3 regions of the Bacillus sp. ISL-35 genome follow, and region 2 is predicted to be linked to each of the others. Evidence: riboswitches for the same ligand, from Rfam matches in the RefSeq annotation. Region 2 holds a riboswitch; each other region holds the start of a gene.

Region 1 (10,686 bases), on a different contig from region 2:
TTGTTTATTTTTGCTGTCTTGCTCTGGATGGTTTTGCCGGTGATTTTTTCCGTACGCAGGCTGAAAAGGGGTGCTGCAGATGAATGATGAATGGATCAGGATTGAAGCACTGGCCAAGCATTACAGTGATACAAAAAAGGTTGCTGATATCAGCTTTGCCATCAATAAGCCGGAAATCTTCGCTCTTTGCGGCGGAAATGGTGCTGGCAAAAGTACGTTGATCAAGATGCTGACAGGTATCATGAAGCCGACCAATGGGAAGGTTTTGTTGGAGGGAAGTGAAGTCGACCCGCGAAGCCAGGATTTCAAAAAGCTGTTTTCGTATATGCCAGATGAAATGCTGTTCCCGCGACAATTGACTGGTCTTGAAGTTTTGACTTTTTTTGCGAGATTAAGAGGCATCGGTGATGGAAGAGTGAATGAAGCACTTCGCCAGGTCGGTTTATTTGAAGTTCGTCATATGCAGATCAAACAATATTCAAAAGGCATGCAGCAGCGGCTTTCGCTGGCCCAGGCATTGCTCCCGGATGTTCCTTTAAGGATTCTCGACGAACCGACCAATGGTCTTGATCCACTTTGGGTGTTCCGTTTTAAGGAAATCATTCAGGAGGAGAAGCGGCAGGGGAAGACGATCTTCTTTACTACCCATATTCTCAGTCTTGTAGAGGAACTGGCTGACCGGGCTGCCTTCATGGAAGAAGGGCAGATGAAGGTCTGCAAAACCGTAGATTCGCTAGTAAATCATAATGGCAGCTATCTTCCGCTGGAAAAAGTATTTTTCAATTAGCATTCCTTCAGCCGGCCCAATACGGCAATGGTGAATAAGAAAACTCCCGGTAATATGGTACCGGGAGTTTTTTGGTATGATCAAGGCTTTCTTATCGAAGCGTTAGCATTCTATGCATTTAGGCAGCTACAGGAAAAACTTATCAATGACCGCTCTCCTCTTTGTCGCTGTCCATCATATTATTTTCGCTATCTTTATTCATGTCTTCCATATGGTTTTCGCTATCTTTATTCATTTCTTCCATATGGTTTTCGCTATCCTTATTCATGCTGTCTGAGTTCATCTTCATTTTCTTCATATATCTTTCATTCGCTATCTTATCAATTTGCTCCCATGAAGCCATCATCGCGTTTTTATCGCTGTTTTCTGCGATGAATTTCTCGGCGCTTTCTTGATCTTTGAAGAAAGCATAGCCATATTTCATCGGTGTTTTAATATCGGCTTTGACAGGGATGGCGGCATCTGCATCAATCCATTCTGAAGTCAGGTAGTCACGCACCCATTTTTCTTCGAACTCAACTTCATCCCGTCTAGGTGTATTCAAAAGGCATCCGGAATCATCGAAGAACACATAGTCACCGTCTTTGGTCTTCGCCTGTGCCGTGAAAACACCCATCGGATCTGCTTCCGTATATACCTTCATATTGCAGAAAGCACAGACATCGTCCGTTCCTGGCTCATGTGGGCCGTCTGCGTGAGCATCGGCTGTATCCTCTTCATGGTTCATTTCTGTCGCCGCGGTATCCTGGTCATCCATTGGCTTGTTTTTGGCAGAGTCATCACCGCAGGCCGAAACGATTATCGTCAATAAAATTGCCATCATGGCAGCAAGAAATTTCTTCATACAATCTCCTCCTTTGATCGATTTTAATCCTATCAGGGAGTTGTGATTAAAATGCGAAAAAACCGTGGGGAAAAAGTGATATGCAGCGGTTTTTTTTGACGATTTTATGACAGAAATTTTAAAAGCGGGGGAATACCACGAACTATGAAGCTGTGAAATGTAATTGAATTTTAATAATGTTGAGTATATTCGGATAAAGGTTTAAGATTTAGTTGATAGCAATATTTTGGAAATAGCGGGGTGCGCGACATGAACGAAATAGAGGCTCTTATTTTAAAACTGATAAAAGAGGATCCGTTCATTTCACTGATTGATCTTGCCGCGAAGGCGGATGTACCGGGTGATGCAGTTGCCGGCCATATCTTCTCCTTAACAAAGAAGGGGAAAATTATGGGGAGAGCCTATATTTTGCCAGAGAGACGTCAAGTGCTATGTGTGGGCGGTGCAAATGTAGACCGTAAAATATGGGCGAAAGGCGAGCTGGAGCTGGGCACTTCGAATCCGGCTGAGAGCTCGAAGTCATGCGGGGGGGTTGCCAGAAATATTGCCGAGAATCTAGGGAGGCTCGGGAATGATGTCAGTGTGCTGACAGTGGTTGGTGATGACCATGAAGGCCACTGGCTGGTGGAATACACAAGGGCGTTCGTCGATGTCGCTCCGTCCGAGGTCATCAATGGCCAGTCTACCGGAGCCTATACGGCAGTCCTGGACCATGATGGGGAAATGACCATCGCTTTAGCCGAGATGTCAATCTATGATTCTATCACTCCGGAATTCATCGATCGCAAATGGGGTTATTTTGCTTCCTCGGATTTCATCATGCTGGATACCAATTTCCCGGCAGATGTGCTGGGGCGGATCATCGAGCGATGCCGCAGGGAAAACATCCAGCTTTGCATCACACCTGTTTCATCACCAAAAGCGAAGAAATTGCCTCGCGAACTGCGGGGGGTTACCTGGCTGATTGCCAATAGAGAGGAAGCGGAAGCGATTTCCGGCATCAAAATTGAAAACGAAGGCGACTTTTTCAGAGCGGCAGAGATCATCATACATAAAGGTGTCGAAAAGGTTGTCATTAGCCGCGGTGATAAAGGATTGATCTATTTTACAGCAAAAGGCGAAGCAGGAGTCCTGATTCCGCCAGCAATTTCCGTCATCGATGTGACTGGAGCGGGCGATTCGCTCGTGGCCGGGATCATCTATGCCCATCTGAATGGAATTCCGACGGAGGATGCTTGCAAGATTGGGATGGCTTGTTCGATTCTTACATTGCAATCGATCGAAACGGTGAACCCGATTTTGAATAATAAACAGTTACTCGAAACGTTTAAACAAAACTTTAAATAAGCGAGGTACAGCATGCTGGAAAAGTGGCTTGAATTTTCACAGGAAGTAATAGAAGCGAAGAACACGGGTAAACCGGTCGTTGCGCTGGAATCTACGATTATATCACATGGGATGCCTTATCCACAGAATGTCCAGACAGCAAGGGAGGTAGAGCAGATTATCCGTGAAAATGGGGCAGTTCCAGCAACGATTGCCATTCTCGATGGGAAAATTAAAATCGGCCTCTCGGATGATGAACTGGAATACCTGGGCCAGAGCAGCACTGTCGAAAAAGCCAGCAGACGCGACATGGCGTATCTTTTATCAACCGGGAAAAATGGAGCAACAACAGTAGCTGCCACAATGATTTGCGCAGAACTGGCAAATATAGAGGTATTTGTTACCGGAGGGATTGGCGGTGTGCACCGTGAAGCGGAGACAACGATGGACATTTCTGCCGACCTGCAGGAACTGGCGAAAACAAATGTAGCTGTTGTGTGTGCAGGCGCCAAGTCAATCCTGGACCTCGGGTTGACTCTTGAGTATCTTGAAACCCAGGGTGTACCTGTTGTTGGCTATTGCACCGATTCACTGCCAGCGTTTTATACACGGACAAGCCCATACAATGTCAACTTCCGCCTTGATACGCCCGAATCTGTCGCAGATATGATCAGAACCAAATGGGATTTGGGGCTCGATGGCGGAATCGTCGTTGCCAACCCGATTCCTGAAGAAGATGCAATGGAAGAGAGTTTCATAGCTGGAGTGATTGAAAAGGCGCTTTCAGAAGCCAAAGAAAAACAGATTGGCGGAAAGCAGGTGACTCCGTTCCTGCTGGGTAAGGTTAAAGAACTTACGGAAGGAAAGAGCCTTGTTGCCAATATCGCGCTTGTCAAGAACAATGCCAGGGTGGGAGCGAAGATTGCCGCCAGTCTCTGTAAACAAAGAATCAGCCTTTAAGGCTGGTTTTTTTGTTTGAAAAAGTAGGTCTAATATGCAGCCTTGAATGGTATTCTATAGTACTCGTTATTTTTCTTTTTCGCTATGGCTCTTGAATTTCATGAAATCAAGATAATAGGAAAAGTCTTCTTTGCTGATCCCATTTTTTATTGCTTCGTCAACAAGTCCGATCCATTCCTCATCAAAGGAGACCGGATCAGTCCTTTTTGTTTGTTGCCCCATCAGGTTTTCCACAGACGTATCCAGATTGTGGGCAAGTCGTGATAAAACCTGAAGCGATGGATTTTCCTGAATGCCTCTTTCGATATAACTGAGGTAGGACTTGGAAACATTCGCTTTTTGAGAAAGTTCGGTAATAGAATAGTTTCTTTCCAATCGCAATCTTTTAATCTTCTCTCCAACCTTCATCTGGTTATCTCCTTATAATCAACTATATTCATTATAACGAACAATTATATTCTTTAAAAAACACGAAATAGTGTGATAATCGGAGATATTTCTTAAAAAAGAACGATTTTTGTTCTTTTTTAAGAAAATTCGCCTTATTATGGACTTTTTCAAAAATGGTTCCTCTGAACTATACTCGAATGGAGTATTGGAATGTCAATGTGAAGGAGGCAAATGGCATGTACAGAAAAAACTGCGATCGATGCAAACGTCCCTCGTTTAGCAGCAGTGAACAGGGTGAATGGCTATGTCCGGTTTGCGGCAATGATTTAACAAGGTACCCGTTTTTCAATGCCATCAGCCTTGAAAAAGTGGCTATAAAGCATCGCTGGAAAAGGCCTGCTTATCCACAAACTTCACTGTCTAAGGGCCCATCAGCAGATTTATGGGGGTGATTTTAAAAAAAGAGTTCAACAATTAGAGATAGAATGCGACAAAAAACATCAGTAAAATGATTTAAATTTTCAGAAAAATAAGGTTTTAGCCTATGATTTTGTAATTGTTTGGAAGAAAAAGAAGGATATTTACAGGGAATCGCCGACAAATACTTACATGTTAAATATATAGAACAAGGTACAATGACATTGGGAGTTAAGAAAAAAGAATCAGAAAAAGGCAAACTGGTTGAAAAGTCAGGACGCAAAGTCACGGATCTAAGGTATAAAGTGCTAAGATGGCCGGACTGCCTGGAATACTAACTGTATTTTGGGGGGAAGAACTTGATTAAAGAACAGGTAATTTTCGAAGAACTGGATACAGAATGGATGCAGCTAATAATGGAAGCATTGGAGATGGGAATAAATAAAGAGGAAATCAGGAAGTTTTTAATGACAAGCGGACAGGAATAAAGCAATCATACATAGAACATCGTCAAATAATCGGGCAGCTCATTACAGAGGTGCTTTTTATTTTGCGAAAAAAAGGGACAGCGGGCAGGCTGTCCCTTACAAATTATTTATTGTTTAGTCTCCATTTGTTGAACTCCAGAAATTCACGGAACTGGTCCTTGCTGATTCCGGAATCCATTGCTTCTTTCACAAGATTAACCCAGTCAGAATCAATATTCTCCTTATCGACTTGTTCATGGATCAACTGATCAACTGGAACATTCAGGACTCCAGCGATCTTTTCAAGAAATTGAATGGATGGATTCGTTTGCAGGTTCCGTTCCAAAGAGCTTAAATAGGATTTTGCAACGCCAGCTTGCTCAGCCAACTCGGATAGGGACATTCTTTTTTCTTGTCGAAGTTTTTTGACGCGTTCACCAATCACAGTATCCACACACCTTGTCTATTTATAGTTATATCATAACAAATCTGATAAAATAGTTCCATATTAAGAACACCTTACAGAACAATTATAAACAATCTTCTCGATTTTTGTGGTGTTTTTTTTATCAAAAGGTTGGGAAAAAAATAGTCACTATAGTTATCGGCAGTTTTACGGTAAATTTTTATAAAATGCAGACAGGATAGTTCATTATATTCTTTTAATCGAAAAAAAGGTAAAATGGTAGCAATCAGACAAGGTACGGGTGATGATATGCAGAAAAAGTATTTATTGATTTATGAAGAGATCGCCAAACAAATCCAGGAGGGACATTATCCTGCCAGAACAATTTTGCCATCTGAAAATGAATTTGCGGATATGTATCAAACATCGCGCGAAACCATCCGCAAAGCACTGAATCTTCTCGCGCAAAATGGCTTCATCCAAAAAATCCGCGGCAAAGGCTCACTCGTGCTCGATTTAAAAAGGCACCAGTTTCCAATCTCCGGGTTGATCAGTTTTAAAGAACTGGCTAAAAATATGGGCGGCAAAGCGAAAACAACGGTGGATGAGTTCCTTCTCGAACAGGCAGGACGGGACATTGCCAGAGAATTGAATGTTGATAATGACGAGATGATCTGGAAGGTGAAGAGAGTCAGGCATATTGATGAAGAACGAGTCATCCTCGATAAGGATTTTATCGTCGAAAGGCATGTGCCTGGGCTGTCACGCCAGAAATGTGAGAATTCGATTTTTGAGTATATTGAACAGGACCTGGATAAAAAAATTAGTTTTGCCAAAAAGGAATTTACGGTTGAGGAACCAAATGCAGAGGATCTGGAGCTTCTGGATATGGAAGGATTCCATGCGATTGTCATCGTGAAAAACTATATTTATTTCGATGATGCGACCCTTTTCCAGTATACCGAGTCAAGGCACCGCCCCGACAAGTTCCGGTTCGTGGATTTCGCCCGACGTATGGATACCCAGAACATATAAAAAAAAGCTGCCATTGACAGGCCCGGGTGACCAGGCTGTCATTAGGCAGCTTTTATTAGTGTTTCGGGTATTTTCCGACAAGATGGATGGCGCTGATGATTCGTTTATTGATCCAGGTCCTGTTATCCTGGGTGTTAAGCTGTTCAAAAACCATCTTGCGGCCGTCTTCCGTAGTGACATAGTGGCTTGGAAGAGTGTTCAGGCTGATAGCGATGATATCATTCCGGCATTTCTGGCAATTGCAGAAAGTCTGGTAATCCGGGCTCATCATCAACACATTGACAAGAGTGGAAACCACTTCTTCCATTACATTGATATATCCAAATTTCATGGTGCTCCTTCTCTCCCTATAGATGTCCTAAATAAATTATAGACGAATTACGCCAAGATAAAATCATTTTTTTGCTATCGATTTAAGATAGGTCTATTTACACTTTTTTATTCTAAAAAGTGGAAGTGTTTTCGGATGTTTTGTCTGCGGCAGACAGGGAAGATTTAATAGTGGAGAATTTATAAAAGGAGATGTTGAATATATGGGTAAAAAAATCGCCTGTTTAATAACCGATTTATTTGAAGACGTAGAATATCTTGAGCCTTCCCGTGCTTTTACAGAAGCTGGACATGAGGTTATGACAATTGAAAAGGAAAAAGGGAAGACGGTAAAAGGCAAGCAGGGCAAAGCCGAGGTCAAAATTGATGAAAGCATCGACAACGTCAAGCCGGAAGATTTCGATGCACTATTCATACCTGGCGGCTTTTCTCCGGACCAGCTGCGCGAGGATGACCGCTTCGTCCAATTCGCCAAGTATTTCATGGATGAAAAGAACCCAGTATTCGCGATTTGCCATGGCCCGCAGCTGTTATTGACAGCCAAGACACTAGAAGGCAGAGGGGCGACTGGCTATAAGTCCATCCGTGTCGACATGGAATATGCCGGAGCGAAATACCAGGACAAGGAAGTCGTTGTCTGCTGCAACCAGCTTGTGACAAGCAGAGAACCGAAGGATATTCCAGCGTTTAATCGCGAAGCGCTTAAAGTGCTGGAAAAATAATAGTAAGAACCCTTTTGCAGAGGCAGAAGGGTTTTTTATTGTGTGTGCAAACTGGGAAAAAACGCGGATAATTTCCAATTCGCTATAAAAAGGTGAAACTCGCTATAAAAATGAAAAAGTCGCTATATTAACGAGAAACTCGCTATATAAATGAAAAACTCGCTAAAAAACGAAAAAGTCGCTATAAAAATAAGATTCTCCCTATAAAGAATTATACCGTTAAAAGTGATTTTTCTGTGATGCTATTGCTTTTACCTTGTGTTAAATTGGTTCATTTTGCGAAATTTTATGTATAAGATAATATAGAGGATGAAATGAATCAGGGAGATGACGGAATGATTGTTTTAAAATCAGCTCGAGAGATTGAAAACATGAAGGAAGCTGGAAAATTGCTTGCTTCTGTGCATAAAGAGCTTCGCAAGATCATCAAACCAGGGGTGACGACCTGGGAAATTGACCAGTTTGTTGAGGATTACTTAAAAAAGCATGGAGCCACACCCGAGCAAAAGGGCTACCGCAATTATCAATATGCAACTTGTGCAAGCATCAATGATGAGGTTTGCCACGGTTTTCCGCGGAAAGAGGCTTTGACAGAGGGAGACATCGTGACGATTGACATGGTCGTCAACCTGAACGGTGCCCTTGCCGATTCGGCCTGGAGCTATGCTGTAGGGGAAATCAGCGAGCAGTCACAAAAGCTGTTGGATGTGACGAGAGAGGCCTTATATCGCGGGATTGCTGCTTCCGTACCGGGTAACCGGGTTGGCGATATCGGCCATGCGATCCAATCCTATGTTGAAGCGGAAGGTTTTTCGGTTGTGCGCGAATTCATCGGCCACGGAATCGGCTCTGTCATTCACGAAAAGCCCGATATCCCGCACTATGGCCTGCCAGGCAAGGGGCCAAGACTCAAGGAAGGCATGGTGTTCACGATCGAACCGATGGTCAATGTCGGAGAATGGCCGACGAAAATGGACTCAAACGGGTGGACAGCAAGAACGGTTGACGGCACACTATCTGCGCAGTATGAGCACACAATCGCGATCACAAAGGATGGTCCGATTATTTTAACGGATCAGGATTAATAACTGTATCGAAATGAACAAGCACTTTGTTGTTCATTTTTACCTGAATAAGATTAATTAGTGCATGGGGCTGAACCAAAATTCGGTCCTTTCTTTTTGCTAAGCATGAAAAAAATTTTCATCTTTCTTAAATAATGATGAAAATCCTTTGGTAAAATAAAGTGGTCAGAAAAGGGGGCAAAAAAATGGCAAGTGAACTGAATGGACAAAATGTCATCGTTAAAATAAAAGCGATCTACTCATCGCTTTCATCAAAGGAGAAGGCGGTCGCAGATTATATATTGAAGAACACCGAGGAAATCATCCACCTTTCGATCACCGAGTTTGCGGAGTATGCCTCCGTTGCCGAAGCAACCATTTTCCGCTTTTGCAAACGCCTTGGATTCAGAGGATATCAAGCCTTCAAGATTGCCCTTGCTAGTGAACTCGTTGAACCAATCAAGAATATCCATGAAGAAATAAAGGAAGAAGATGAGGTCGTAACGCTCGCGGAAAAAGTGTTCGCCGGGCATATCGAGGCGATGAAGGAAACGCTGAATCTCCTGGATGCCAAAGTCCTTGAGAAGATTATCGAGGTTCTCGTCCAGGCTTCAAGGATTGATTTTTACGGATCAGGCGGCTCATCAGCGATTGCGCTTGATGCGTATCATAAATTCCTGCGGACAGGCATCCATTGCAATGCCCATAGCGACGGACACCAGCAAATCATTTCCGCTGCGCTGCTTGGTCCCGGGCATGCTGCAATCGGCATTTCGCATAGCGGCAGCAATAAAGATGTCATAGAAGCATTGAAAATAGCAAAAGCTAACGGGGCAGCGACCATCGCAATCACCGGACATTACAAGTCGCCATTGTCGAAGGAAGCGGATTATGTGCTCTACACCACATCACGCGAAACACTTTTTCGATCTGAGGCACTGGCATCAAGACTCGTCCAGTTAAGCCTGATTGATGTGCTCCACGTGGCAGTATCCGTGCGCAGGCAGGAACAAACTTTGGGGAATCTGCAGAAAATCAGGGAAGCGATTTCCATTAAAAGATATTGAAGAATGAAAATAATTTTCTCCGTTTTTGTATACATATGAAAAAATATTTGATAATATCATATTATCATCAAGCTTTATTCGTTATGCCGAAGCTGTACGAAAAGAGTTACATAAAAAGGAGTGCATCGAAGTGAAACTAGGAATGGTTGGCCTTGGGAAAATGGGCTATAACTTAGTATTGAACCTGATGGAAAACGGCCATGAAGTTGTGGCGAACGATATAAATGAAGAGGCAATGCAGAAAATCAAATCTGAAGGCGCTGAGATTGCAGCCGATTATAAGGCAATGGCAGACATGCTGCCAAAGCCGCGCGTGATCTGGCTGATGATTCCTGCTGGCGATTTGATCGACCAGGTAATCGAGAAGTTCACACCATATCTGGAAGAAGGCGACATCCTGATTGATGGCGGAAACTCCAACTATAAGGATACGTTAAGACGTGCAGAAAAGCTGTCTGCTTCAGGCATCCACTTTATAGATGTTGGAACAAGCGGCGGAATGGAAGGCGCACGCAATGGTGCCTGCACAATGATCGGCGGCGACGCAGAGGTTTTTGCCCATGTTGAGCCAATCTTTAAAGACATCTCAATTGAAAAAGGGTATCTTTACACTGGTAAAGTTGGAAGCGGCCACTTCCTGAAGATGGTCCACAATGGTATCGAATACGGAATGATGCAGGCAATCGCCGAGGGCTTCGAAATCCTTGAGAAGAGCCCGTTTGATTACGACTACAAAGAAGTGTCACGCGTCTGGAACCACGGTTCCGTCATCCGCAGTTGGCTGATGGAACTGATGGAAAATGCTTTCTCCAAAGAGCCAAAGCTTGAAAGCATCAAAGGCGTCATGCATTCATCAGGCGAAGGAAAATGG
Region 2 (10,686 bases):
TTCTAGGTATATTTGAACATGGTTCGTGGACATACACAGGGCATGATACTAGTAAGGGAGCTTCTATTGAGGATATTTCAAATTATTTAGAGGCATGTCAGATTAAACTTACAGAGAGTCTATTAAAAGCTGGCAACGATGCATTGACACAAAAGGTTTTAACCCTTCATGGTCATGAAGTTAGTGTTTGGAGGATACTTATGGCAATCCCAGAACATGAAATCCATCATCGTGGACAAATCTCTACTTATTTGCAAATAAACAAAATTGAACCTCCTCAAATTTTCGGATTAAAAATTGAGCAAGTTAGAACATTATAATTTTAAGAAAAAGCTTTGGGCATCAATCATATATCCAAAGCTTTTTTTATATCTTGTTACACTAAACTGCATCGTTACTTTAAGTACATTGTTTCACAAAGTCTTCGATAGTCTTATTTCATTTTTAACATAAATATCCAAACACCATAAAAATACCATACAATCCACTTACCAAATCACCACAAAATCACACACCCTCCAATAATTATTTTAGATGACCTCCATCAATAATCATGTCAATTGTCTTCAAGTTCCCCTCTAACAAATAGAACAGCAGGCCATTTATGACCTGCTGTTCTTGTTAAATCATCTATTAGAATGTATGTGCCAAATCCTTCGCACGGGCAATTCCGTTTTCTTTGATTTCCTGTGCTTTTTCAGGGTTTGCGTTGTGACCTTCAAGAACAAGGGATTCAAATGAAGGTACACCGAAGAAGTTCATGATTATTTCGATGTAGCGATTTCCCATTTCCATGCTTGCTGCAGGCCCTTCTGAGTAGTATCCGCCGCGAGCCTGGATGTGAAGGGCTTTTTTATCGGTCATTAAACCAACTGGGCCTTCTTGTGTATATTTGAATGTTTTGCCTGCGACTGCAACGGCATCCAGGTATGCTTTCATGACTGGCGGGAATGAGAAGTTCCAAAGCGGTGTCACGAAAACGAATTTGTCTGCTGCTGTGAACTGGTCAACAAGCTCTGCAAGACGGCCGATTTTCGCCTGTTCTTCTGCAGTTAGTGCTGAAAATTCAGTGCCTTTTTGCAGTTTTCCCCAGCCGCCTAAAACATCGGCATCGATCTGAGGGATGTTCTCTTTGAAAAGATCCAGACGAATGACTTCATCTGTTTGGTTTTGCTCCTTGTATGTGTCAATGAAGGCTTTGCCTGCTGACAAACTGAATGACTGTTCTTCAGTCAGTGGATGTGCTGTGATATATAAAACTTTTGCCATGATGTAATTCCACCTATTCCTTTATAATCTTAAGCCATTTCCAATAAAAAATCTCGAAGTAAAAATAGCTTTCTTCGAGATATTACCTCGTTTAAAAAAGCAGGTCAATTAATCTGCTCGTTCATTATCTTAAAGTCTTTAATGCACCGCTCCATGCCACTACTTCATCCAGCATTCCATTGACATTATCAACATGCAGGGCCTGTGGTTTGAATTCCGTTCCGTTTTCAAAGTCAGTAAATAGAGATAAAGTTGGATGTGTCCGGACATCGGCTATTTTTAGTTCTCCGCAAATACCTCTTAAATGCTCAGCTGCACGTGCTCCGCCTGTTGAACCATAGCTGACGATTCCGGCTGCTTTGTTGTTCCAAGCTTCGCGTGCAAAATCAAGCGCATTTTTCAATGCTCCGGTAATACTGTGATTGTATTCCTGAACGATGAACACGAAACCATCGAGGGTTGAAAGCTTTTCATTCCATGCAGCAATCCCTGGCTCTGTTCCATCTGTTGTTCCCAAAAATGGCAAATCGAAGTCCGCTATATCGACGATTTCATAATTTGCGTCTCCGCGCTTTTCAGCCAGTTCCTTAACCCATTCGCCAACTTGCGGACTCACACGGCCCTGTCTTGTGCTTCCTAAAATAATCCCGATATTCATTTTTTCTGCAGTCATGATTTTTTCCTCCTTCGTTTTGTTCCCAAATAGTTTGTTTAATAGACCCATTTTGTCCACCGCCTGTATTCTTTTTCTATGATGCTGTTTCTAACTTGATCCTGTTCCCCGAAGGGTCAACTGTAACTATTACACCATTTTCTTCTGTAACGGAAGCACCAATGCTGCTCAGTCGGGCAATTGTTTCTTTTACCGACTCTTCATCTGGAAGTACCAAACTGAATGATCCGAGTCCTACACTATTTTCCGCTGGTTTTGGAGCGCCAACTCCATTCCAGGTATTCAGTCCAATATGGTGATGATATTTCCCTGTTGAAATGAACAGAGCCTGAGGTCCATATCGGGAAACTACATCAAAGCCAAGTCCCTTTGTGTAAAAGTCTTCCGTTTTGGCTAATTCAGACACATGCAGATGGATATGGCCCATTACCGTGCCTGCAGGCAGACCATTCCATGATCCTCCCTTGTCCTCCTCAAGGAGACTTTCTGCATCCAATGGATCCGTGGTCATGACAACTTGAGACTCATTCCATGTCCAGCCTGAAGCTGGCCGGTCTATATAGATTTCAATTCCATTTCCATCTGGATCAGCAAGATAAAGCGCCTCACTCACAAGGTGGTCTGATGCTCCCTGAAGCGGAAACCTTGCCTGCACAAAATGCTTCAGAATGTTTGCCAGATCAGCGCGACGAGGCAATAAAATGGCAAAATGATAGAGTCCTGTTGTCCTTCTCTGTTTTGGCACTACATCCTCTGGCTGTTCGACTGACAGCAGCACATTCCTGCCATCCGCAGTAAACTTCGCTGATCTCTCCGTTTTTTCGAATACCTTAAAACCGATCACGTTTTGATAAAAAGCAACCGAACGCTCAAGATCTTGCACCTTTAAATCCACCCGGCCCACAAAAGTGACCGGAGGCTGATGAAAATACATTTGATTTCCTCCTTTAAGCGTTTTTTGATTGAAAAATAACATTATCAATAGCGAAAAGTGATTTATTTGTGATGGCCAGATAAATGGAGATGGCCATTAACGCAAGGTCAAGCTCATATCCTGCCATCTGGCCGTTTCCAAGGAATCCTCCAGCGAGCTTCACTTTGATAACCGCTACAGCCAAAACAACCGCAAACAAAATCGAAACAATCCTTGTTCCAACGCCCAGCAGCATCGCGATACCGCCAACCAACTCTATTAGGGCTACAATATATGCCGAAAAACCTGGCAGACCCAAACTTTCAAAAAAACCAACCGTATTTTCAATGCCACCCTGGAACTTGGCTGCACCATGGATCAGGAAAGTTGCTCCTAAAACGATTCTTAAAATTGTTGCTCCAACTTCATTCATCTTTATCATTTGCTTCATTCTCCTTTTTCATTTCCTTTAACGAAGATAGCACTGCGGTTACAATCTCGTTAGTTAGTTACTTTATGTAAGTTATTATATTTTAGTTATAAATGTACGTCAAGTAATCTTTTTGCTAAAAGTAAATTAATGTTTATAATATAAAGTAAGGAGTGATTGAAATGGATAAGACTATTTGTCCCAGATTTGAAAAAGCCATGACCATCCTAAGCCAAAGATGGACCGGACTGATCATTTATCAGCTCATAAGTGGTCCACAACGATTTTGCAGCATCGAGTCTGCAATCGGAATCAGCGGCAGGGTTCTTTCCGAACGTTTAAAGGATTTGGAGAATGAAGCGATTGTTAAAAGAGAAGTCTACCCAGAAACTCCTGTGCGAATTGAATACTCTCTGACCGATAAAGGCAAGGCACTTGAACCTCTCATGCGGAAAATTGAAGATTGGTCCCAGAGCTGGCTGAAAGTTGAAAACTAAAAGACAGTCTAAAAGAATAGGATAAAAAAAGACGTATGCACTGGCATACGTCTCTTTCATTTCCTCGCTTATCTGCCTAAGAATGAATTCAGCATCCAAACGTGTTTTTCCAAACCTGAATGAATGGACAGAAGTAAATCGCTTGTTGTTTCATCTTGTACTTCTCCAGCCAGTTCCATTCCCCGCTTTAATTCTTCGATGATGGTTGTATAGTCATCAACAATGCTTGCAACCATATCTGAAGCGGACTCACTTCCTGCAGCTTCTTTTACCGAAGCAAGCTCGAGCGCACCAGTCATCGTGGCCACCGGCTTGTCCCCCATCGCCAGTAATCTTTCGGCAAGTTCATCAATATGTAAGGCAGCTTCGTTGTAGAGTTCTTCGAATTTTGAATGCAGAGTGAAGAATTCTGGTCCCGTTACATACCAGTGGTAGTTATGAAGCTTGATGTAAAGGACTGTCCAGTTTGCAATTTGCTGGTTGACCATTTGTGTTAATTCACTTTTCATCTTGATTTCCCCCTTAATACTATATTCGGCTTCATTATAGTCCAAGATTATCCAGCAATGTCTGCAAATAAAGGATTGTTCACATTAATGTCAACTTTTAAATGACAGTATGTGCTCGTACCAGGGGCAAAAACCAAATTTCACCATAAACTATACATAAAAATAAGTGAATTTCTCCAAACTATGCATAGAACTGGAGGTGTATGATTATGGGGTTATTCAATGCGCTTAATCAATGGAGAAATACCAGATACGAAAACCACTTGGCCAATATGAAGGATCAAAATAAATGCCCAGACTGCCATGGCAGGGGTTACTATGCTTTTTCCGCTAATGAATTTGTCTATTATGCGGCACCGTACGAATGTCCTGGCTGCAATGGAAGCGGATTATATTCAGACTGGAATGAGAGCACGACTTAAAAATGGCCCTGCAATAAGCAGAGCCATTTTCTTCATGCCAATATAACTAGTTCCTCCTATTTCCCTCTTGCTTGATCAAATACCTGATTCCCCGCCCGGCGAAAGGCTCATCTTTAAAGCGTGGAATGACATGCAAATGAGCATGGAAGATCGATTGTCCGCCCGCTCTGCCTGTGTTCCAGCCGACACTGTAGCCATCTGGCGAGTACTTCCTGTCAAGCAGTTCCTTTGCAGCAATCAGCAACTCCCTTGAATCCTTCCATTCCTGATCTGACAGTTCAAATACATCCTTCTTATGTTTTTTCGGAATGATCAGCCCGCTCCCCTGCAGGATTTGCTGCTCTGATTCCTTCTGGATAAAATAACAAGTTTCATTCTCGAAAATGATTTGCTGCTCTTCATCTGCATGTAAATTACAATATGGACAATTCTCCTGGTACATGGGCAGCCTCCATTCCTCGCATGGACTCATTTAAGCCTAAGCCTGCAATTATAAAAAGCAGCGGCCGAATCGGACACTGCCATATCTGTCATTATTTCGCTAATTTTTTCATCGCATGGATTTGGCCCAGATGGTAGGATTCGTGGAACAAGGCCATATTAGCCAATTCACCAAACGTCTCCAGTCCGAGAAAAGGCTTTTTCAGCTTCTCGTCCAGCATGGAAGCCGGGATCTCTTTGATTCTTCCAAGCTGTGCTTTTAATTGATCAGTCAATAGCTCGATAGAAGGAACATCGCCAGACCAGTCAGATGGACGCGTACCATTTCCAAATAGCGCTATGTAATTCTCAGGGAGATGATTTGATTTTTTTGGGTATCCCATCATGAATTGTTCTGCCACCGTCAATACATGCCCGATATGCCAGTGGATATTATTATTGAAGCCCTCTGGCTGAAAACTCGCCTGCTCCGGATCCAAACCCTCAATATGCTTTAAAAAATTTCCTCTTGTTAATTCAAACTGTTTAAACAATAACTCGCTCATAATTCCATTCCCCTTTCCTGCTTGTATTCATCTTATGTTTATTCTATGTATTTCCAATATATGTGACAAGGAAAAGGCATTATTAATAATACCTATAAGGGTATTTTATCCATAAAAGGAAACCCGCTGTCAAAATTTGTTCAAAACATTATGGCTGATATGTGTCTTCACACTTTATTCACAGATTTCCATTTATTGCTTTGATATTTTATAAGTGTAATCATTATATATTTTTGAAGGGAAGCGATTTAGATGTTCGCTAAATGGTTAAGGGAAAACAATATTGCTGCTGGCCTGTTGACTGTAATTCGTGTATGGCTTGGTTACAACTGGATGACTGCTGGTTGGGGAAAATTGACTGGTGAAGGATTTGACGCAACCGGATTTTTAAAAGGAGCTGTAGCCAATCCTGTGAAAGGTCCAGACGGACACATGGTGTATGGATGGTATGTAAACTTCCTTGAAAGCTTCGCGATTCCAAACGTCGATCTTTTCAACTTTATCGTTCCGCTTGGTGAATTCCTTGTTGGTCTGGGATTGCTCCTTGGATGCTTAACAACTGCTGCCATGTTCTTCGGACTTGTCATGAACTTCAGCTTCTTCCTTGCAGGTACTGTATCTCATAACCCAACTGACATCTTCTTCGGATTCGTCCTTCTATTCGCTGGCTACAACGCTGGCAAATACGGTCTGGACCGCTGGGTGGTTCCTTTCATCCGCAAGACTGTTTTCAAACAGACACCGGAACCAGCACATAAAACTGCTTAACGCGTTATAGATAAAGCCCTCCGCCAACTATGGCAGAGGGCTTATTTTTATTTTGAACGTTCCTCAACAGATTTGAGCAGGATTTTTTTGCGGAAGCCGCCGCTTCGATTCTTCTTCAGCTGGCGCATGAACTCCACTTCCGATTCGGTGATCCCCCGATGGTCCGCAATCGCATAGACCACCTCAAGCAAGTCTACTATTTCACTCAGCAGCCTGTCCGTGCCCGCATTCCGGAATTTTTCAACTTCCTCATTGAATTTTTCCATTAGCTTTTCACTATAGGCACTGCCTTGCAAAACTTCATATTCAACTTTCTTGCCTTTATCCTTCATCAAATCCGGAAAATAGTCCCTTACGAGTTTGTTGTATACTTTTTTTTCCATGACGATTCCCCTTTTGCTGTCTTACTGATAAACATAACCTTAAATCTGCAGCTTCAAACACCTTTCGTAAAATCCCTATGATCATCATTGAATGCACTGCTATCGATCCATCTCTTTTGTTACAATGCACCCTCCTGATGAAGCCATAGGAAAAGCCTGTGGTCACCGCACCACAGGCTTTCATATTTTAGTAGTTTTCAAACTACATAATCTTCCGTTAATTTACTGCAGGCATTCGATAGATTTTCAAGGCATTCCCTTCTTAACTTCTCGTCACAGATGAAATCATTCCGAAGTTCTTCCTCCAGCTTCGTTTGAATCTGCTGAATTTCTTCCCGGAACCTTTCCCTTTTTTCAACATCAGATAAATGAAACTCAATCTCCCGTTCAAAGTACTCTACCGTCCCAAACAATACAGTCAACGTTTCCTCCACCTTCCATCAATTTTTTTAAAAAAATCCTTTGTCCTAAAAACAAAACCTGCCAAATGGATTATTTTCATTCGTCCTGTCAAGATACTTAAGTATTATTTATCCTCTCTCACAATCGGCAAACGTGAAATTTAGCTGTTTTTGCTTTATTGTGCAGTATGGAACAGGAAAAAATAAAAAATCCCCCAAAAAGACGGCGGATTTCCTTTGGCAAACAGTCACCCAAAACCATTCACCGATATCTTCAATTCTCATCCGATCTTTTATTGGCAACCCGACGATCCTAGCAGCGTGGCCTTAGACTCGTGGCTTTGCGTCCTCACCTTTCGATAAGTTTGCCTTTTTCAGTTCTATTTAAAATATAAAACTTTAGAACCATTCTTTCAACAAAATTCGCCAATTACTTACAAAGATGAGTCTATTTTCCTATAACTTTATGATTGCAGGAAAAATACATTTATAAAACGATAAAAAATCGACGGTGAGGACAGTGTTTTGTCTGAAGTCTGCCACTACTTTTACTGGAATCTTTGTTTTCACAATGTAATATCCCAGCAATCTCTATGTAAAGTTCGGTTGTTAGAATAAAAAGAAGAAGCTTTATTACAGGCGAATGGCAGGAGGATCCTTATGGAACAGCATGTTAAGCAGTCGCTAGATGATTGGAAAGCAGAAATTGAAGAGATTCTTAAAGAAATTGATGCGGAGTATGACGAAGTTAAAAATGAGCTGAAAGTGTATACATATAAATTCAACATCACAAAGCAGGTTGTCCAGTCGACAGTTAATCCAGACCTGAACAGGAAGATACGTGAATTGTATCATCAGCCATTTGAGGAGAAATTCAACGATTTGAAAGAGTATATCAAGGAGTTGGAAGAAAAAAAGCGAGTCTTCCAGATGTTCACCGATAAAATCGACAAAGTGACAGAAAAAGAGGATGCGCCGCATTTTGCAATCGCGCAAACTGAATAAAAGGAAAGCCTGGCTGATCAGCCAGGCTTTTTTTATGCTTATTTCTTCCACCATGAATCAAACATGGAAGCTGGAACATGCCGTTTATGCTCTGAAGCAAGATATCTGCCCTCAATTTTGGCAGCTGCTGCTTCGTCGATCTGCTTTCCTTCAAGATAATCATCGATTGCTTCATAGCTGACGCCAAGCTCGGTTTCATCCGACTGCAACGGCTTATTGTCAAGAAGGTCGGCGGTAGGCTCTTTCAGATACAGCCTTGCCTCTGCGTTCAATGCCTTGAGCAATTCCCTGCCCTGCCGCTTGTTCAAGCCGGAAAGTGGAAGCAGGTCTGCTCCACCGTCTCCGTATTTTGTGAAAAATCCGGTTACTGCTTCTGCAGCATGGTCTGTCCCGATCACCAGCAAGCCGTCTTGCCCGCCGATCGCATATTGAGTGATCATCCTGATCCTTGCCTTTGCGTTTCCTTTGTTAAAGTCCGTCATCTTCTCGCCAATCGCTTCCTCGAACTGGGTATTGAAAGTGTCGACAGCAGGCTGGATATTGAAAGTGATCGTTTGGTCAGGCTGGATGAAGTCCAGCGCTTTCTGTGCATCATCCTCGTCTTTTTGCACCGCATAGGGAAGTCTGACAGCCACGAAATTGGCCTCCTGGCCTTCTGACCGCAGTTCCTCCGCAGCCATTTGTGCAAGCTTCCCAGCCAGAGTGGAATCCTGGCCCCCGCTGATGCCAAGAACGAATCCTTTCGCCTTTGATGCAAGCAAATATTCCTTCAAAAAATCGATTCTCTTCCTGATTTCCTGCTGGGGATCAATTTGCGGCTGCACATTCAAATCTTCAATAATCTGCTTTTGCAAGCTCATGATAACCCTCCTAATTCACGAAAAACTATTCAAAAAAGAGCATATCCCTTCTAAAGTCCAAAGTCCAGATTTTCGTCAGAAAACCTAACATCCTAATACCAAAAATGCTCATGTTTATTTTACCCATTACCATTGTGGACGTAACATTTTGTCTGCCAGGATTTTTTTGCTAGACTATAAATCATAGTATTAACGCGAATTAAATTGGAGGCATTCATAATGGCAACCCATGAAAAGTTCAAAGGCTATTTCGGAACCTATACAAAAGGTGACAGCGAGGGAATCTATTCTTTCACACTAGACGCTGTGAATGGAAAGATCCTCGACGTGGAACCAGCTGCTGCGCTGGAAAACCCTACTTACCTGACAATCAGTGACGATAACCGCTTCCTATATGCTGTGGCAAAAGAAGGTGGTTCCGGGGGAGTTGCAGGCTTCAACATTCTCGATTCCGGAAAATTATCTTTCATCAATTCACAGCTTGTTCCAGGAGCATCTCCCTGCCATGTGAGCGTGAATCCGGAAAACACCCTGCTTTTATCCGCCAATTACCATAAAGGGTCTGCAGATTCTTATCTGCTGAACGCTGAATCCGGCAGTATTGAAAATGTATTATCCAGTGCAGTACATGAAGGGTCAGGACCGGACGAGCGCCAGGAAAAAGCACACACCCATTATGCCGGCTTCACTCCTGACGGGAAATATGCAGCAGTGATCGACCTTGGCATCGATCAGTTGATCACCTACACCCTGGACAACGGCCAACTTATTGAAAAGAGTGTATTAAATATTGCACCAGGCAGCGGTCCAAGACATCTTGTTTTCCATCCAAACAACACAATCGCCTATTTGATGACAGAGTTCAGCTCTGAGGTGCTTGTTTTAAAGTACAATAGCGAAGATGGAAGCTTCCTACAGCTTCAGGCCATCACAACCCTGCCTGCAGACTTCACCGAAAACAACCAGGGTAGCGCCATCCATATTTCTTCTGACGGAAACTACATCTACGCTGCCAACCGCGGCCATGACAGTATCGCCGTTTTCAAGGTGGATCCAGAAAGCTACAAGCTCACCTTTGTTGAACACACTTCGACTGAAGGCAATTGGCCAAGGGATTTCATGCTTGACCCAAGCGAGAAATTCCTGATCGCCGCAAACCAAAATTCCAGCAATGTCGCGCTTTATTCCCGTGACACAGAAACAGGCAGATTGACTTTGCTTCATTCTGATGTGAAAGTTCCAGACCCTGTCTGCGTGAAATTTTTACATTACTAAAAAAAAAAAGGGCAGGTGCACTGATCAGCACCTGCCCTGTTTTCTATTTGTCACTTGGAAACCTGACACCCATTTGCAATCTGGCTTCATCGAGGATTTTCATCGTAATCCCTGAGTTTTCAAGCGAATTGTTCCCCGACTCCAGCTTTCCTTGCTGAATCAATGTAATGAATTCCTCTGCTTCATAAAACATATTATCCTCAAGCTGTTCTTTTGAAAGATCTTCCCTGCTGCCATCACGGTAGCAGATTTCTACGTTTCCCGGCGTGCTGATTTTATCAATAATGATGTTGCC
Region 3 (10,686 bases), on a different contig from region 2:
AGCAGTATTTGATGACTTGGAAGAGTTTTATCAGGAGAAGGAACTCCAGACAAAAGAGAAGCTTGGCTTTTTATCTGGATTTGAAAATTATCTATATCGAAATATCCCAATGGAACTGAATGAAGCCGAAGCCGCTTTCCTTTCGAATCTTCAAGCATATAAACAAACTGATTTAGAGGATACCAGAAAAAGGCTTACCACCGAGATTGACAATGCTTTCACCATGCCGTCAGAGGTGATCGATGAGCTTTTGCAAGAAAAAAGCGAAGAAGTTTCCATGGGTGGTCCTGAGGAAATTCTCCTTAATCAACTGGAGTCATTCTTGGGGGCCTATTATCTTTCAATGACATATTACGAAGATGACATAAATAAAGCGATTGAGAATGAAAATGTCGATAAGGTTGTCCAGAAGATGAATGCCGGCGGAGCAGGACTTTCTTCTAAAGCTTTAAAAGAGATGTCAGCAAAGGCTGTTGATAATGGGTATGCTTTTACGGAGGATAGTGGCAGGATCGTACCGTATGTGGATTTTAGCAGCATTGCAGACCGCCTTCGCGGAGCGGCGAATGAAGATTTTATCAAGTATTTGGAACTTAGGACCAACAGGGTTCAAGACCGTAACGGAGAGGTCATTTCCTTTGAGAGCCTGGCAGATCTATTGGTAAAGGTCGAAAAAACAATGTCAACAGTGAAAGATGAGGTCATTGAGGAAAGAATGAGGAATGACGCAAAGTCGCTATATGCCCTTTTCGTTGTAAGTCCACATATTTATCAAAAGAATAACGAGGTAAAAGACGAAGTGAAACAGGCATATTTATATATGCTGAAAACCTATCCAGATACCGATACAGCAGCTGCGGTGAATAGAATGTACAAAAAAATGCAAAGCAGCCAATTCCAAAAGCCGGCAGATGGCGAGGAACTTGATTATCCATTGTATTTGGTGCTTCCTGCTGATTTAAAACGGGAGGACGTCTTTGACAAAGAACTACTTCCGCTGCCGGATTCACTGCTTTCGAGCTATAAGGAATTTGCAGCCAAGAAGAATTTCAATATCCTGAAACATTACGGCCCGTTTGAAATCATGCAATTGTATTTTCATGCAGATCAAGCAGGGGATTTTGAGACAAAGTACGCATTATACAGCAGGCAAAGCGCCCTTCCGCCGAAGGAACAATATATAAAAGAAATGGAGGAAGCCGATCCTGAAATGAATCTTAGCAAAATATTGAAAGGGTATCAGTACGCTTCGTTATACCACCCAGATGATGATCCGAAAAAAGTCATCGGCATCCAGCTTCATTACACAGATCGTACAGATGGCCCAGTCTTCCAGATGGTTCAGGAGGATGGCTTCTGGAAAGTACAATATTTGCCAATCCAGTAAGAGGATAATGGAAACACTCATATTGCATTAACATATTCCTTTTGATAAATGCTACAGAATATGATATAATTTTTAATTGCGTATTAATGGGATAAAATAAAACAATATTTAGGAGTGTTTCCATGTCAGAGAAAATCGAAGTAGGCAGTGTTTTAACAGGTAAAGTAACAGGAATTCAGCCATATGGCGCTTTCGTAGCATTAGATGAAAATACACAAGGTCTTGTGCACATTTCAGAAATCACACACGGGTATGTTAAGGATATTAACGAGCACCTGTCAGTTGGCGACGAAGTGAAAGTGAAAGTATTGTCAATTGATGAAGCTGCTGGAAAAATTGGCTTATCAATCCGTGCAACAGAAGAAGCTCCAGAACAACCACAACGCGCTAAAAAGCCACGCAACAAGCGCCCAGCTGCAGTCGTACAGCACCAGGACGACTCAGCACAAGGCTTCAACACGTTGAAGGATAAGCTTCAAGAGTGGATCAACCAGTCAGATATGGCTAAGAAATAAGGTTTAACGAGGAACCGGACATTGCGTCCGGTTTTTTTATTTTAGTCTGTCAGGCACAAATGGTGATTGAGACGGATAGAAATCGTTGATGAAACGAAGGAAGTGCCCAACATCGAGGGTATGACGTACAAAAAAAGGCAGCTGAAACGAACGAAGAAAGTAGTGAGTTTGAAAAAAGAAGTCACCAATAAAGCCGATTGGTGCTCCGAAACACCAATAACTGGGAAAACGGTGCACCAATAAAGCCGATTGGTGCTCCGAAACACCAATAACTGGGAAAATAGTACACCAATAAAGTCGATTGGTGCGCCGAAACACCAATAACTAGGAAAACGGTGCACCAATATAAAGCCGATTGGTGCTCTGAACCACCAATAACTGGAAAAACAGTACACCAATAAAGCTGATTGGTGCCATGATGGACAGAAATCCTTAATGAAAGGGGAAAAGTATCCATCATTGAATTTACCTACTGGTGAAATCAAGGAATCTTTCCGTCCCTATTCTCTTTTAGGGGGTTAAAATGAAAGAGCTTACAGGTTACAATATGAGTGTCTACCAATTTTTTCATTGGAACGGAGGAAGATTCATGGCGACAAAAACGAGTTCACTTATTGAACAGACTCAAAAGTATGGTGCGAATAACTATCATCCGCTGCCGATTGTTATTTCGAAGGCAGAGGGAGTTTGGGTTGAGGATCCTGAAGGCAATAAATATATGGACATGCTTAGTGCTTATTCTGCTGTCAACCAGGGGCACCGTCACCCGAAAATCATCCAGGCGCTAAAGGACCAGGCTGATCGTGTTACGCTTACTTCAAGGGCATTCCACAATGACCAGCTTGGCCCATGGTATGAAAAGATCTGCAAGCTGACGAATAAAGAAATGGCCCTGCCGATGAACACAGGAGCTGAGGCAGTGGAAACAGCAGTGAAGGCTGCACGCCGCTGGGCTTATGATGTAAAAGGAGTAGCAGAAAACCAGGCAGAGATCATCGCATGTGTCGGCAACTTCCACGGCCGCACGATGACAGCTGTTTCGTTATCTTCGGAGGAAGAATACAAGCGCGGTTTCGGGCCGATGCTGCCAGGAATCAAATTGATTCCTTACGGAGACCTTGAAGCCCTGAAGGAAGCCTTCACACCAAATACTGCGGCGTTCCTGATTGAGCCAATCCAGGGCGAGGCAGGCATCGTCATCCCTCCTGAAGGCTTCATGAAAGCGGCATTTGATGTGTGTAAAGAAAACAATGTCCTTTTCATTGCTGATGAAATCCAGGCTGGTCTTGCCAGGTCCGGAAAAATGTTCGCATGCGAATGGGAAGGCATTGAGCCTGATATGTATATTCTCGGAAAAGCACTTGGCGGCGGGGTATTCCCGATTTCTTGTGTGGTGGCAGATCATGCTGTGTTGGGAGTTTTCAACCCTGGCTCACACGGATCGACTTTCGGGGGCAATCCAATGGCTTGTGCGGTTTCCATCGCCTCTCTTGATGTGCTGATTGATGAAAAACTTGCTGACCGTTCCCTGGAGCTTGGAGAATATTTTGTCAGCAAGCTTCGAGAAATCGATAATCCAATCATCAAGGATATCCGCGGCCGCGGCCTGTTCATCGGCGTCGAGCTGACAGAACCGGCACGCAAATATTGTGAAGAATTGAAAGAAGAAGGCCTGCTGTGCAAAGAAACGCATGATACAGTCATCCGTTTCGCACCGCCGCTTGTCATCAGCCAGGAAGAACTGGACTGGGCCATCGAGCGAATCAAGAAAGTTTTATCATAAAACGATAAAAAACCCGCCTCTTGGCGGGTTTTTGGTTTCTAACGGGTAGCGCGCGGTTCTGCTGCTCTTTCCTCTCTTTCGCTAGGCGCGAAAAGAAGTCCAATGTTAATTAAACCGGCAAGTCCGACTAAACCATAGATGATTCTTGACAACGCTGAATCCTGGCCGCCAAAGATTGCTGCAACAAGATCAAATTGGAAGAATCCGACTAAGCCCCAGTTGATTGCCCCGATTATGGTAAGAACAAGTGCTGCACGTTGAATACCGCTCATGGATGTTTCCTCCTTAAATTAAATTTGTTCTTTTATAGAATGTTTCAGCACGATATGAATTATTCATCCGCCCTATATTTCTTTCCTACCCTTCTAAAAAAAGTTGTAACTTTTTGCGGCACATTAGAGAACATTAAGGAGTGTATTTTTTGCAATGCGTTTTGAAAAAGAACATAATATCCTAGAGGAAGGTGATTTAAATGGACAACTTTACTTTTTACAATCCAACAAAACTGATATTTGGCAAAGGCCAGCTTGAGGAACTTAAAAATGAAGTTCCGCAATACGGAAAGAAGGTCCTGCTGGTTTATGGCGGCGGAAGCATCAAGCGCAACGGACTTTATGATTCTGTGATGGACACTCTTAAAGAAATGGGAGCCGAAGTATCCGAGCTTTCTGGTGTAGAACCGAATCCCCGGCTTTCTACTGTCCAGAAGGGTGTAAAGATCTGCAAAGAAGAAGGCATCGAATTCCTTCTGGCAGTAGGCGGAGGCAGCGTCATCGACTGCACGAAGGCTATCGCTGCCGGAGCAAAATATGATGGCGATGCATGGGACCTGGTTACCAAGAAAGCTTTTGCTTCTGAAGCTCTTCCGTTGGGAACCGTGCTCACTTTGGCAGCTACAGGCTCAGAAATGAATGCCGGTTCTGTCATTACAAACTGGGAAACGAATGAAAAGTACGGCTGGGGAAGCCCGGTAACATTCCCGAAATTCTCGATCCTCGATCCTGTGAATACTTTTTCAGTACCGAAGAACCAGACGATTTATGGCATTGTCGACATGATGTCCCATGTTTTCGAGCACTACTTCCATCTGACCGAGAACACGGAATTCCAGGACCGCATGTGTGAATCTCTGCTGTTGACTGTGATGGAAACAGCTCCAAAGCTGCTTGATGACCTGGAAAACTATGAATACCGTGCAACAATCCTTTATGCTGGAACGATGGCCTTGAACGGCATCCTGAATATGGGCTACCGTGGTGATTGGGCTACCCATAATATCGAGCACGCTGTATCTGCGGTATACGATATCCCTCACGGAGGCGGCCTGGCGATTCTGTTCCCGAACTGGATGAAGCATAACCTTAAGGTAAAACCAGAACGTTTCAAAAAAATGGCTGTCAGAGTCTTCGGCGTGAATCCAGAAGGCCGGACGGACGAAGAAGCCGGGTTGGAAGGAATCGAAAAGCTGCGTGAATTCTGGAACAGCATCGGCGCACCATCAAGACTTGCTGATTATGACATTGATGACAGCAAACTCGATTTGATGGCCGATAAAGCAATGGCAAACGGTGAATTTGGCAACTTTGCAAAAATGAATAAAGACGACGTAGTGGAAATCTATCGTATGTCGTTATAAATGAATGAGGACCCGGGGGATTAACCCTGGGTCCTTTGTCTTTGTATCAGGACAATGATCTTATAAAAACCATTAGGAAAAAGAAAAAAATAATGAAAAGGACCCCTTTTACGGGTGATAAATACATTAGGAGAAAAATTTACCAAAAAATTTAATAGGACTATATGTTTAACCTGCTGGGTAACTGTGGTAATTCTTAAAAATGTAAGACAAGGAAGCCGAGGAATATTTTACATAAACAAAAAACATCATTCATGCTAATAGCAAACCTGTTGAAAAGCAGGGACGCAAAGCCAGGAGTCTAAGGCTGCGAAAATGCAGCTATGACCGTCCAGCCGCCATGGAAAAAGTATTATTCCAGGCGGCTTTTTTTGTCTAAACATAGGTGAATTTTTACGGAAAGGAGGATACACATTATTTTAAATAACTGAATATTCAGTTATTTTTACGAGCAAATTTTCAATACCAATATAAAAGGGGACGAGAAATTGAAAACGACTTTTATGAAAAAATTATCAGCAGTCTCGATTGCATTCCTAATGTTATTTTCACTAACAGTACCGGCATTCGCTAATGAAAATGAAGGTGTGTCACTAGATAAGGAAGAATACACAAAATTGAAAAGCGAGGCCGAGAATTCAAATCAAGCAGAAAGCAAAGAAGCAACTCAAAAAGAAAACAATGACTCAAACCAAGAAGTGGATGACGAGTCAACTCAAGAAGAGAACGCTGAGGCAGGTCTAGAACAAAATGATGTCTCAGCACAAGAAGAGAACGATGAATCAACTCAGGAAGGAAATGAGGCAACAACTCAAGAACAAAATGGTGACTCAACACAAGAAGAAAACAATGACTCAACTCAAGAAGAAAAAGAGGCAACAACTCAAGAACAAAATCATGACCCAACTCCAGACGGAAAAGATGAATCGAATCAATCAGCAAAAGATGGTTCAAGTCAAGACGAAAATGCCAATGCCGCTCAAGAAGAAAAAGAAAACGATATGGAAGACATGGCATCTATCGAGGGCCCTAAAGAGAATGTCAATAAAAGCACAGAAATCCACCTGCATTTGAAAAACTGCCCAGAAGATGTTGAAAAAGTAGCGGTCGAGTTAAAAGGAGTTTGGAAAGAGATGTCAAACCCGGGTAACTCGCCACTTTATAAACTGAAAGATGGCGGTGAGTTTGTAGAGGATGATATTACTGCATTCAGGCTTACGTTTGAGTCAGGAACTGAACAAATATATTCAATGGATGAAGTTAGGGTAGGAAAAGAAGCGGAAGGATCCATTAACTATTGGCTTGAGAGCTGCTCTATTGACGAAGAAGACATTTCTGAAGAGCCAGGCGACGGGACAGTGAACCCTGGTGTAGGCACAGAGGAACCAGGAGATGATAACGGTGAAGAGAATGGCAACAAAAGCACAGAGATTCACCTCCATCTGAAAAACTGCGTTGCTCCAGTTAAGAGTGTGTTTGTTAAATTAAATGGTGAGTGGGAAGAAATGTCCAACCCAGGTAACTCCCCGCTCTATAAGCTCAAAGATGATGGTGAATTTGCAAAGGATGATATCACGGAATTTAAGCTTGTATTTGAATCAGGCGTTGAAAGAGTCTATAAAATCGAAGACCTTAGAGTTGGAGTAGAAGCAGAAGGGTCAATTAATTATTGGATTGAGGACTGTACAGTACCTGAGGATAATAATACAGAAGAACCAGGGAATGGAACAGGAGATAGCGACGAAGATTCCGACCAAGATGGAGAATCACCAGATGTTACTGAAATAGTTAAAGAACTGTATATCAATCTTAATCTGGATATTAAAACAGTAGTCAAGTTGACATTGGTGATTAAAGGCGGCGAGAAGATCGAACTCACCCGGATTAACAACCTCTGGAAACTTATTTTCGCTAACGGTTTAGATGTTACCAATATCAAGGGGATAGAACTAGAGTTTGAGGATGGAACGACCAAATTTATCACGCTTAGCATGCTCTCTTTTGAATTGAAAGACCAGGTTCTTCATTTGAAAATTGATGAAGCAGTCCTCGGTGCTGATGATAAGACTGATGTTGGCAATGAGACAGATGTTGACAAGGATGATGAGACCGGAATAACTGGCAATAATGATAATAATTCCGGAGGGTACGATAAACAAAACTGGTCCGGAAAAGTACTTCCAAAAACAGGAGAAAGCAGCAATATGATGTTCTATATAGTAGGCTTCCTTCTTATGGCAGCAGGTACAGGATTAAGAATGAGAAAGCCAATCAGTAACTAAAGGAGAGGGGGGAAGAGATTCCCCTCTTTATTTTTGAATTAATATTGAATGGGAGTGTGCAATATGAAAAAAATACTATCCTTAATGCTTATAATATCCGGAGTGTTTCTGTTTTTATATCCATCCATATCAAATTTATATACTGATTATCAGCAGGAAAAGTTGATGAATGATTGGGAAGCAAAAACATTTGAAGCTGAAGCAGCTGATGTCACTTTTGACCAGCAAGCTGCAAAAGAGAGTCTGGATGAACTTAATGGTGTTTTCAAAGCAGAAGAACAGGATCAAGTCGATCAAAACCAACTGGTTGATCCCACAAGCTCAACCATCGAAGAGGAAAGCTCAAAGCGCAACAATTCCGGTATGCTTGGTGTAATTGAAATTGATAAAATCAATTTACGCTTACCGATCCTGTATGGCGCCTCGCAGGGTAACCTTGGTGTGGGTTCAGGTCTGTTAAATGGAACCTCCCTTCCAGGTGCACCGGGAAACAGCGCAATTGCTGCCCACCGAAGCCGTTCGTATGGAAGAATGTTTAATCGTCTTGATGAAATTGGTACCGGGGATGTAGTTACTGTTAAGGGGCAAAATGGAACATTCCAATACAAAGTTTATGAAACCCTAGTAGTAGAACCTGAAGATGTTTCTGTATTAAGCGGCAGTAAAAATGAAAAGACTTTAACTCTCATCACCTGCACCCCGATTGATACTGCGACCCACAGGCTGATTGTTAAAGCTAAGCAGATTCCATAATTAGGGAGTTACTATTCTATACCCTTTGGATAAACAAAAATAGTAGGAGTGCCTGATTGGAGAACTAATTTTAAACTTTACTTAAAATTTCACAATTGGGCACGCTTACATTTGGGGGTGTTTCTTGATTATTGAGATTCATTTCGATAAAGTGATAGAGAATATAAAATAATGGAGGATCAGACATGACACATGTTCGTTTTGATTACTCAAAGGCGCTTAGCTTTTTTGGTGAACACGAAGTTACATATTTAAGGGATTTTGTAAAAGTAGCACACCATTCGTTACATGAAAAAACGGGTGCAGGCAGCGACTTTTTAGGCTGGATTGATCTCCCTGTCGACTACGATAAAGAAGAATTCGCACGCATTCAGAAGTCAGCGGAAAAGATTAAAAGTGATTCTGATGTCCTGCTCGTAGTCGGCATTGGCGGATCTTATCTTGGAGCACGTGCAGCACTGGAATTTTTACAGCACAGCTTCTACAACGCTATTCCAAAGGAAAAGCGCAGAACTCCGCAGGTCATTTTTATCGGCAACAACATCAGCTCTACTTATATGACAGATGTGATGGATCTTTTAGATGGAAAAGATTTCTCCATTAATGTCATCTCAAAATCCGGTACAACAACCGAGCCAGCGATTGCTTTCCGCATTTTCCGCAAGATGCTTGAGGAGAAGTATGGTGTGGAAGAAGCACGCAAACGCATCTACGCGACTACAGACAAAGCACGCGGTGCATTGAAGACTCTTGCTGACGAAGAAGGCTACGAATCATTCGTGATTCCGGATGATGTTGGCGGCCGTTACTCTGTGTTGACTGCAGTAGGCTTACTGCCGATCGCTGTCAGCGGCTCAGATATCGAAGCGATGATGAAAGGTGCAGCGCAGGCAAGGGAAGATTTCGGCAAGTCCGAGCTTGAAGAAAACCCTGCGTACCAGTACGCTGCTGTCCGTAACGCGCTTTACAATAAAGGCAAAACAATCGAAATGCTGATCAACTATGAGCCATCCCTTCAGTACTTCTCTGAATGGTGGAAGCAGCTGTTCGGCGAAAGTGAAGGAAAAGACCAGAAGGGTATTTATCCTTCTTCAGCTAACTTCTCAACAGATCTTCACTCCCTTGGACAGTATGTGCAGGAAGGGCGCCGTGATTTGTTCGAGACGATCATCAAGGTGGAAAAGCCTCGCCATGAGCTGACAATTGAAGAAGCTGATAGCGATCTAGACGGTTTGAACTATCTTGCTGGCAAGACAGTTGATTTCGTGAACAATAAAGCATTCCAAGGCACAATGCTTGCCCATACGGATGGAGGCGTACCGAACCTGGTTGTGGAAATTCCCCAGCTTGATGAGTATACATTCGGATACCTGGTATACTTCTTTGAAAAAGCATGCGCAATGAGCGGCTACCTGCTTGGCGTAAACCCATTCGACCAGCCGGGCGTCGAAGCATACAAAGTGAACATGTTCGCATTGCTTGGAAAACCTGGCTTTGAAGAAAAGAAAGCGGAATTGGAAAAGCGACTTAAATAATGATGAGGAAGGAGTACCCACATGGGTGCTCCTTTTTGTTTAGAAATTGGAAAAAATCATGCGGAATTTCCAGTTCGCCAATAAATTCTGATTTCGCCAATAAACATGTGCAAATCGCCAAAAAAAGAAAGTTTCGCCAAAAAAATAGTGGAAACGCCAATAAAATTATATTTTCGCCAATAAAGGCACTAAACACCACACCAACACCCGGTTCAACCCCGGCTCCTTGGGCCAATCCACACTTTCACCGCTCATTAAATCGCCTATTTTGGTTAAAACTAAGCAAAAACATTTGGAAAGGCGGACAAACCATTGATTGAGATACAATCTGAGCTTGAGGGCAAACATTTTGATCTTTACAAACTGGAACAGCTGCTTAAACCGTTGGGGTATTCCGTAGGGGGAAACTGGGATTATGACCATGGAGCCTTTGACTATAAAATCGATGACGAGGTGGGCTATCAATTTTTGCGTCTCCCGTTTAAAGCGATCGATGGACAGCTGGACTCAAAAGGCTGCACTGTCGCACTTCAGCGACCATTCCTGCTTTCGCATAAGTATCAGCGAGGTCTTGATGACCATGCAGAGATTGGAAATGCCAGCGCATCCTTCAACCAGTTCCAGGAACCAGTGGATAAGGATGCGAGCTTTCCGGAAAAGTACATTGAAGTCGGACGATCACTTGTCCGCGAAGTAGAAATTGCCTTATTGCATCATTGATGGTTGAAATCACAAGAAGCTGGCCACCATTAATATTTGAAATGGCAAAAGGCAAAACGTCATTAATGTTCGAAA

Evidence for each region. A riboswitch is a leader RNA that binds a small molecule or an ion and turns the genes downstream of it on or off. The one in region 2 is predicted to bind cyclic di-GMP.
Region 1: it holds a riboswitch for cyclic di-GMP, as region 2 does, so the genes downstream of both, J7E38_RS12055 (anti-repressor SinI family protein) here and J7E38_RS12955 (hypothetical protein) in region 2, are expected to answer to the same signal.
Region 3: it holds a riboswitch for cyclic di-GMP, as region 2 does, so the genes downstream of both, J7E38_RS08820 (LPXTG cell wall anchor domain-containing protein) here and J7E38_RS12955 (hypothetical protein) in region 2, are expected to answer to the same signal.

What each region holds. Positions count from the first base shown of each region.
Region 1 covers NZ_JAGGQK010000007.1:129,749-140,434, reverse strand. The annotation lists gene J7E38_RS12085 (ABC transporter permease) at 1-87, shown strand, start outside; gene J7E38_RS12080 (ABC transporter ATP-binding protein) at 80-787, shown strand; gene J7E38_RS12075 (nitrous oxide reductase accessory protein NosL) at 930-1,631, opposite strand; gene J7E38_RS12070 (carbohydrate kinase) at 1,881-2,978, shown strand; gene J7E38_RS12065 (pseudouridine-5'-phosphate glycosidase) at 2,994-3,917, shown strand; gene J7E38_RS12060 (helix-turn-helix domain-containing protein) at 3,984-4,325, opposite strand; cyclic di-GMP riboswitch class I at 4,969-5,054, shown strand; gene J7E38_RS12055 (anti-repressor SinI family protein) at 5,084-5,212, shown strand; gene J7E38_RS12050 (helix-turn-helix domain-containing protein) at 5,316-5,636, opposite strand; gene treR (trehalose operon repressor) at 5,907-6,632, shown strand; gene J7E38_RS12040 (late competence development ComFB family protein) at 6,688-6,963, opposite strand; gene J7E38_RS12035 (type 1 glutamine amidotransferase domain-containing protein) at 7,166-7,684, shown strand; gene map (type I methionyl aminopeptidase) at 8,020-8,769, shown strand; gene J7E38_RS12025 (MurR/RpiR family transcriptional regulator) at 8,955-9,815, shown strand; gene gnd (phosphogluconate dehydrogenase (NAD(+)-dependent, decarboxylating)) at 9,946-10,686, shown strand, end outside.
Region 2 covers NZ_JAGGQK010000008.1:3,471-14,156, reverse strand. The annotation lists gene J7E38_RS13015 (DinB family protein) at 1-320, shown strand, start outside; gene J7E38_RS13010 (FMN-dependent NADH-azoreductase) at 634-1,269, opposite strand; gene J7E38_RS13005 (NADPH-dependent FMN reductase) at 1,394-1,993, opposite strand; gene J7E38_RS13000 (VOC family protein) at 2,019-2,876, opposite strand; gene J7E38_RS12995 (DoxX family protein) at 2,890-3,297, opposite strand; gene J7E38_RS12990 (winged helix-turn-helix transcriptional regulator) at 3,468-3,782, shown strand; gene J7E38_RS12985 (Dps family protein) at 3,851-4,291, opposite strand; gene J7E38_RS12980 (hypothetical protein) at 4,501-4,713, shown strand; gene J7E38_RS12975 (HIT family protein) at 4,760-5,155, opposite strand; gene J7E38_RS12970 (DinB family protein) at 5,247-5,699, opposite strand; gene J7E38_RS12965 (DoxX family membrane protein) at 5,952-6,467, shown strand; gene J7E38_RS12960 (nucleoside triphosphate pyrophosphohydrolase) at 6,515-6,850, opposite strand; gene J7E38_RS12955 (hypothetical protein) at 7,048-7,272, opposite strand; cyclic di-GMP riboswitch class I at 7,547-7,631, opposite strand; gene J7E38_RS12950 (hypothetical protein) at 7,912-8,256, shown strand; gene nadE (ammonia-dependent NAD(+) synthetase) at 8,295-9,116, opposite strand; gene J7E38_RS12940 (lactonase family protein) at 9,336-10,391, shown strand; gene J7E38_RS12935 (Gfo/Idh/MocA family protein) at 10,435-10,686, opposite strand, start outside.
Region 3 covers NZ_JAGGQK010000004.1:568,922-579,607, forward strand. The annotation lists gene J7E38_RS08795 (hypothetical protein) at 1-1,387, shown strand, start outside; gene yugI (S1 domain-containing post-transcriptional regulator GSP13) at 1,510-1,902, shown strand; gene J7E38_RS08805 (ornithine--oxo-acid transaminase) at 2,492-3,685, shown strand; gene J7E38_RS08810 (DUF378 domain-containing protein) at 3,724-3,957, opposite strand; gene J7E38_RS08815 (iron-containing alcohol dehydrogenase) at 4,158-5,321, shown strand; cyclic di-GMP riboswitch class I at 5,574-5,664, shown strand; gene J7E38_RS08820 (LPXTG cell wall anchor domain-containing protein) at 5,810-7,603, shown strand; gene J7E38_RS08825 (class D sortase) at 7,769-8,356, shown strand; gene J7E38_RS08830 (glucose-6-phosphate isomerase) at 8,542-9,891, shown strand; gene J7E38_RS08835 (hypothetical protein) at 9,927-10,211, shown strand; gene J7E38_RS08840 (YugN-like family protein) at 10,204-10,611, shown strand.